One region of the Thiofaba sp. EF100 genome, then DNA from elsewhere that is predicted to be linked to it. Evidence: predicted binding sites of a transcription regulator. Region 1 holds the regulator's gene; the other holds the start of a gene.

Evidence for each region. Region 1 encodes sigma-54, which starts transcription at its own class of promoters, with help from an activator protein. Its sites were predicted from a motif close to TGGCANGNTNCNTGCTT; they were not measured.
Region 2: the regulator sigma-54 is predicted to act here: its motif matches at 1,567-1,583, upstream of V6D91_RS06220 (ammonium transporter).

Annotation. Positions count from the first base shown of each region.
Region 1 covers NZ_JBAJEY010000001.1:588,384-591,788, reverse strand. Annotated here, with positions in the region: gene rapZ (RNase adapter RapZ) at 1-314, opposite strand, end outside; gene V6D91_RS02885 (HPr kinase/phosphorylase) at 311-871, opposite strand; gene V6D91_RS02880 (PTS sugar transporter subunit IIA) at 1,002-1,523, opposite strand; gene V6D91_RS02875 (RNA polymerase factor sigma-54) at 1,523-3,001, opposite strand; gene lptB (LPS export ABC transporter ATP-binding protein) at 3,080-3,405, opposite strand, start outside.
Region 2 covers NZ_JBAJEY010000002.1:378,321-381,725, forward strand. Annotated here, with positions in the region: gene V6D91_RS06215 (DJ-1 family glyoxalase III) at 1-271, shown strand, start outside; gene V6D91_RS06220 (ammonium transporter) at 338-1,528, opposite strand; gene V6D91_RS06225 (ammonium transporter) at 1,749-3,107, opposite strand; gene V6D91_RS06230 (P-II family nitrogen regulator) at 3,120-3,405, opposite strand, start outside.

The sequences.
Region 1 (3,405 bases):
TTGTGCTCGGCGTGCAGGAACAGCAGTTGGATCTTCAGTTCCGGGTGCCCTTCGCGCAGCCGCGCCAACTGCTGGTGCAGGTGGCGCAGTTCGCTGACCCCGCCGCGGACGTCGATGCCGATGGCGGCGCGCTCCTGGGGGGCCATCGCCTGCTCCGGATCCAGACTGAGGGGTTGCAGCAGGGCAGTGTCGACGAAGGCCGGCAGCAGGGCGAGGGGGAGGTTGTCGACACAGTAGTAGCCGGCATCCTCGAGGGTGTGCAGGGCGATGGTCTTGCCCGAGCCGGAGAGGCCGCTGACGATGACCAGCTTCACAAAGGTTCCTTGCCGAGGTGTTTTCCGAGGCGGCGGGAGAGTTCGTGCGCGGCATTATAGCCGATGCCGTCCCCGGTGCCGCATGCCTGTAGACGGGCCGCCGTCTCCACCAGCAGGGCGAGGTTGCGACCACCGCGTACCGTCAGAGGAAGCTCGGGGAGGGTGGCATCGCCCAGGCGGTAGTCGCGCCAGGCCCCTGCGAGGCGATCTTCAGGGCGGGATGGCGCGTCCTCCAGCCGGATGATGAGGTCGAGCGGATGCTCAGCGCAGACGGCCTGTTCGCCAAACAGGCGCCGGACGTTGAGGATGCCGAGCCCGCGCACCTCGAGGAAGTCCTGCAGGGGAAAGGGGCAGCGGCCCAGCCAGCGGCCATCGGCTGCGGGGAGGAAGATGGGGGCGTCATCCGCGACCAGGGCGTGGCCGCGGCTGATCAGGTCGAGGGCGAGTTCGCTCTTGCCGATGCCCGCTGAGCCTAAGATCAGCACGCCGAGGGAGGTGGCGGATGCCCCTGATGCGTCGGGTTCTCGATGGCCATACCCCGAAAGGGCTTCCGGCATGGATGCCGGGGGAAACAACGAGGAAGGCCCAACGCATCGGGGCGTGTCCCCAGGGGGCGGCACCCGCAGGGCGAGAAAGACGCCATGCAGGCTGAGGATGCCTGCGGCTGAGGCCGACTCCGGGGCAGGGTCAGGGGGGTCCGTGCTCATGTTCTTGCTGCGTGCCACTGCCGGAAGCGTCCTCCACGCTGGCTACTTTGCGGGTCAGCAGGCTGAAGGCAATCTCGCTGTTCTGCGCCTGGCGGATGGCGGTGCAGAATTCGGGGTCACTGAAGCGGCGGGCGAGCTGGCCGAGGATGGCCAGGTGGGCCTCTTCCCCGCCTTCGGGGACGAGGATGGCGAAGATCAGGCTCACCGGGACGCCATCCGGGCTATCGAAGTCGATCCCGTTCTCAAGGCGCATGAAGGCGCCCACCGGGGCCTTGAGGGCGGGCAGTTTGCCGTGCGGGATGGCGATGCCGCGGCCGACGCCGGTGCTGCCGAGCCGTTCGCGGGCCAGCAGGGTATCGAAGATGGCCCACGCTTCGAGCCCTTCCTGGGCGCCGGCGACGATCTGGCTGACGAGCTCAAGCGCGCGCTTCTTGCTCGAGCATTCCTGGTCGAGCTTGACCCGCTCGGGGGTGAGGATGTCGGCAATGGTCAGGGTCTTCATCAGCAGAGACGCTTGCGCTCGTTGGAGGGGGGGATGCCGAGGGACTCGCGGTATTTGGCGACGGTCCGACGGGCGACGTTGATGCCTTCGGCCTCCAGCAGCTGGGTGAGACGACTGTCGCTCAGCGGCTTGTTGGCCGGTTCCTCCGCCACCAGCTGCTTGATCCGGGCGCGGATGGCGGTGGAGGAGGCCTCTCCGCCATCCGCGGTGCCCACGTGGCTGGAGAAGAAGTGCTTGAACTCCACCACGCCGCGCGGGGTGTGCATGTACTTGTTGGTGGTGACGCGGGAGATGGTCGACTCGTGCAGTCCCAACTCCTCGGCGATCTCGCGCAGCACCAGGGGGCGCATGGCGGCCTCGCCGTGCTCGAAGAAATCCTGCTGGCGGCGCACGATGGCCTCGGCCACCGCGAGCAGCGTTTCATTGCGGCTCTGCACGCTCTTGATGAACCAGCGCGCCTCCTGCAGGGCGTTGCGCATGTAGTTCATGTCCTCACCGCGGCGGCCGCGCTGGATGAGGCCGGCGTACAGGTTGTTGATGCGAAGTTTGGGGGTGACCTCGGGGTTGAGTTCGACCCGCCACTGCCCTTGGATGCGGCGCACGATCACGTCCGGGATCACGTATTCGACGTCCTGACTGCGCAGTTCGGCGCCGGGGCGTGGGTTGAGTCCCTGCAAGACCTGCAGGGCCGCCTTGAGGGCCTCGGCGTCGATCTTCAGCAGGCGCTGCAGGCGGACGTAGTCGCGGCTAGCCAAAAGGTCGAGGTGTTCGAGCAGGCGCGCGGCATCGCTGTGGGCCGGGGTGGGGGCCTCGACCTGTCGCAGCTGGATCGCGAGGCATTCGCCGAGGTCGCGCGCCGCGACGCCGGGCGGGTCGAACTGCTGGACGAGGTGGAGCATGGCCTGCGCCTCGTCCAGCTCGACATCCGGCAGGTCCCGACGCAGGCCCTCGACGATGCTCTCCAGGGGCTGCTCGAGGAAGCCGTCCTCGTCCACGGATTCGATGATGGCGGTGGCAATCTGTTGGTCGCGCGGTGAGAGGGGGGTGAGCAGCATCTGCGAGAGCAGGTGGTCGTGCAGGCTTTCCTGCCCGCTGCTGGTGTAGCTGAGGAAGTCGCGCTCCTCGTCCTCCGCGCTGCCCTTGCTGTAGCTGGTGCTGCCGTCGGCTTCGAAGATGTCATCCCAGCGGCTGTCGAGGGGCAGCTCCTCGGGCATTTCCTGGCGCGGGGCCTCGAGGTCGAGGGTGGTGTCTGCCTCGTCCAGGCGGGTGGTGGGCAGGGCCTCATGGGCTTCGATGGCAGCCGGCTCGGTCTCCTCGCCGCTCTCGTCTTCGATCTCCAGCATGGGGTTGGCCTCGATGGCCTGCTGGATCTCGGTCTGCAGTTCGAGGCTGGAGAGCTGGAGTAGCCGGATGGACTGCTGCAGCTGGGGGGTCATCGCAAGCGATAGCCCCTGTCTGAGCTCGAGTCCGGCCTTCATGCCTGCATCAATGGGATGGTCATCATGGCGTCATTCTAGCGCGAAGCGTTGGCGGGGTATGCAGTCTGAGCGTCATGCTCACAGGCTGAACTGTTCGCCAAGGTAGACCTCGCGCACGCGCGGGTCGGCGAGGATGGCCTCCGGCGTGCCCTCGGCCAGCACCCCCCCGGCATGCATGATGGTGGCGTGGCTGCAGATGCGCAGGGTCTCGCGCACGTTGTGATCGGTGATCAGCACGCCGATGCCGCGTTCGGCGAGGTGGCGGATCAGGCGCTGGATGTCCAGCACGCTGATCGGGTCCACCCCGGCGAAGGGCTCGTCGAGCAGCAGGAAACGCGGCTCGGCGGCCAGGGCACGGGCGATCTCGACCCGCCGCCGTTCGCCGCCGGACAGGCTCAGGCCGA
Region 2 (3,405 bases), on a different contig from region 1:
CGAGGGGCGGCTGGTCGGGGCGATCTGTGCCGCGCCCAAGGTGCTGGCCCATGTCGGCCTGCTGCATGGGCGTCGGGCGACCCATTATCCCGGCGCCCTGAACGCCGAGGAGCTGGCCGGCATGACGGACAGCTCCGCCGCGATCGAGCTGGATGACCGCATCATCACCTCGCGTGGTCCCGGAACGGCCATGGACTTCGCCCTGGCGTTGGTCGAGCAGCTCATGGGGCGCGCCAAGCGCGACGAGGTGGAGGCCGGACTGGTTCGCTGACCCCGGCCTGCGTCTGAAACACAACGCCCCGCACGATGCGGGGCGTTGTCGTTTTCGGCAGGGCGGTCAGCGGTTGGTCGGGGGGGTGGCGCTGATCTTGTGGATGGCAAGATCTGCCCCCTCGTATTCCTGTTCCTGGTCCAGCCGCAGGCCGACCATCTTCTTCAGCGTGCCATAGACCGCAAGGCCGCCGAGCAGGGCGAGGGCGATGCCGAGCAAGGTCCCGATGAGCTGGCTCATCAGGCTGACGCCGCCTGTGCCGCCCAGCGCCTCCAGGCCGAAGATGCCGGCGGCGATGCCGCCCCAGGCCCCGCACAGGCCATGCAGTGGCCATACGCCGAGCACGTCGTCGATCTTCCAGCGGTTCTGGGTGATGGTGAACAGGGCCACGAACAGGCCGCCTGCGATGGCGCCGGTCATCAGTGCGCCGAGGGGGTGCATCAGGTCGGAGCCCGCGCAGACGGCCACCAGGCCCGCGAGCGGACCGTTGTGGACGAAGCCGGGGTCGTTCTTGCCCGCGACCAAGGCCGCGAGGATGCCACCCACCATGGCCATCAGCGAGTTGAGCGCGACCAGGCCGGAGACGGCCTCCACGGTCTGCGCGGACATCACGTTGAAGCCGAACCACCCCACGGTCAGGGTCCAGGCCCCGAGCGCAAGGAAGGGGATGCTCGACGGCGGATGGGCAGTCATGCCGCCCTTCTTACCATAGCGTCCCATGCGCGGACCGAGCAGCAACACGGCGGCGAGCGCCACCCAGCCACCGAAGGCATGCACCACCACCGAGCCTGCGAAGTCATGGAACTTGGCGCCGAAGCTCGCCGCAAGCCACTCCTGCACACCGTACGCGCCATTCCACATCATGCCTTCGAACAGCGGATAGAACAGGGCGACGAGGATGAAGGTCGCCCCAAGCTGAGGGTAGAAGCGTGCGCGCTCGGCAATGCCGCCGGAAACAATGGCGGGGATGGCGGCGGCGAAGGTCAAGAGGAAGAAGAACTTGACCAGGCCATAGCCGTGCTCGGCGGACAGCGCCTGCGCGCTCTGCCAGAAGTCCACGCCGTAGGCCAGCGGGTAGCCGATGAAGAAATAGGCGAGGGTCGCCACGGCGAAATCGCCCATGATCTTCATCAGTGCGTTGACCTGGTTTTTCTCCCGCACGGTGCCGACCTCGAGGAAGGCGAAGCCTGCGTGCATGGCCAGCACCATCGCGGCGCCGATCAGCAGGAAAAAGACGTCCATACCGGTGGGTGTCATGGGCAACCTCATGAACAAAAACAACGAGGGGGCTGCTTAAGCAATAAGCGCGCCACCCAAAGGAGGATCGGAAAAAGCCTTCCCGGGCTTTTTCAGATCGGCATGTTGCGAAATGAATTCGCGAAGGGGACGCCTTGAGAATATAGCGCGCACAAAAAAGGCGCCCACAAATGGGGCGCCTGCATCATTGCGGGGCTTTCGAGCCCGTGGGGTAGGGAGGTTACTCGACGCGCTCGCCGTGCAGGGCGGTGTCGAGGCCTTCGCGTTCCTGCTCCTCGCTGACGCGCAGGCCCATGACCATGTCGATCACCTTGAGGATGACGAAGGTCAGTACCGCGACGTAGACGACGGTGATGGCGACACCCACAATCTGGGTCATGACCTGGCCCATGCCGCCGGCCACGCCGCCGATGGACTCGACGGCGAAGAAGCCGGTCAGGATGGCGCCGACGATGCCGGCCACGCCATGCACGCCGAAGGCATCCAGCGAATCGTCATAGCCGAGCATGCGCTTGAGGCTCGTGGCTCCCCAGAAGGCCGCTACCCCACCGATCAGGCCGATGATCAGGGCGCCGACCGGGCCGACGAAGCCGGCGGCCGGGGTGACGGCCACAAGGCCCGCCACCGCGCCGGAGACGATGCCCAAAAGGCTCGGCTTGCCCTTGGCCAGCCACTCGGCAAACATCCAGGCGAGCGCGGCACCCGAGGTGGCGACCATGGTGGCGAGCATCGCCATGCCGGCACGGCCATCGGCGGCGACGGCGGAGCCGGCGTTGAAGCCGAACCAGCCCACCCACAGCAGGGCACCGCCGATCAGGGTCAGCACCAGGTTGTGCGGTGCCATCGGCTCCTTGCCGTAGCCCAGGCGCTTGCCCAGCATGATGGCGGCGACCAGTCCCGCCACGCCGGCATTGATGTGCACCACGGTACCGCCCGCGAAGTCGAGCACGCCCATGTCCCAGAAGAAGCCGCCCACGCCGCTCCACACCATGTGGGCGATTGGCACGTAGACCAGGAACAGCCAGGCGGTGATGAACACCAAGAGGCTGGAAAACTTCATCCGCTCGGCCACGGCACCGGTGATCAGCGCGGCGGTGATGATGGCGAAGGTCATCTGGAAGACGACGAACACGGATTCGGGGATGACCCCGGTCAGGCTGTCCTTCCCGATCCCGGCGAGGAAGGCCTTGTTCAGGGTGCCGATGAAGGAGTTGAGATTGGTGACCCCCTCCTCCATGCCGGTGGTGTCGAAGGCCAGCGAGTAGCCGAACAGCATCCACAGCACACCGACGAGGCCGGTGATGGCGAAGCTCTGCATCAGCGTGCCGAGCACGTTCTTCTTGCGCACCATGCCGCCATAAAACAGCGCCACGCCAGGGATGGTCATCATCAGCACCAGCACGGTGGAGGTCAGCATCCACGCGGTGGCGCCGGAGTCCAAGGTGGGGGCCGCCTCGGCGGCGGCCGTCACCGTCTCGGTGACCACCTCGACCGCGGGGGCGGCCTCTTCGGCCAGGGCCAGCGACCCGGTGGCGAGGGTACCGAGCATGAGCATCGATTTGAGAAGCATCGGATTCATCGTGCGCCCTCCTTACAGTGCGCTAGGGCCGGTCTCGCCGGTACGGATGCGGATGGCCTGCTCGATGGGGGAGACGAAGATCTTGCCGTCGCCGATCTTGCCGGTCTTGGCCGCGCGGGTGATGGCCTCGATCACCGTGTCGACCAGCGGATCGTCCACGACCATGTCCAGCTTGATCTTGGGCAGGAAGTCCACGACGTATTCCGCGCCGCGGTACAGTTCGGTGTGACCCTTCTGGCGGCCGAAGCCTTTCACTTCGGACACGGTCAGGCCCTGGACCCCCACCTCGGCGAGGCTC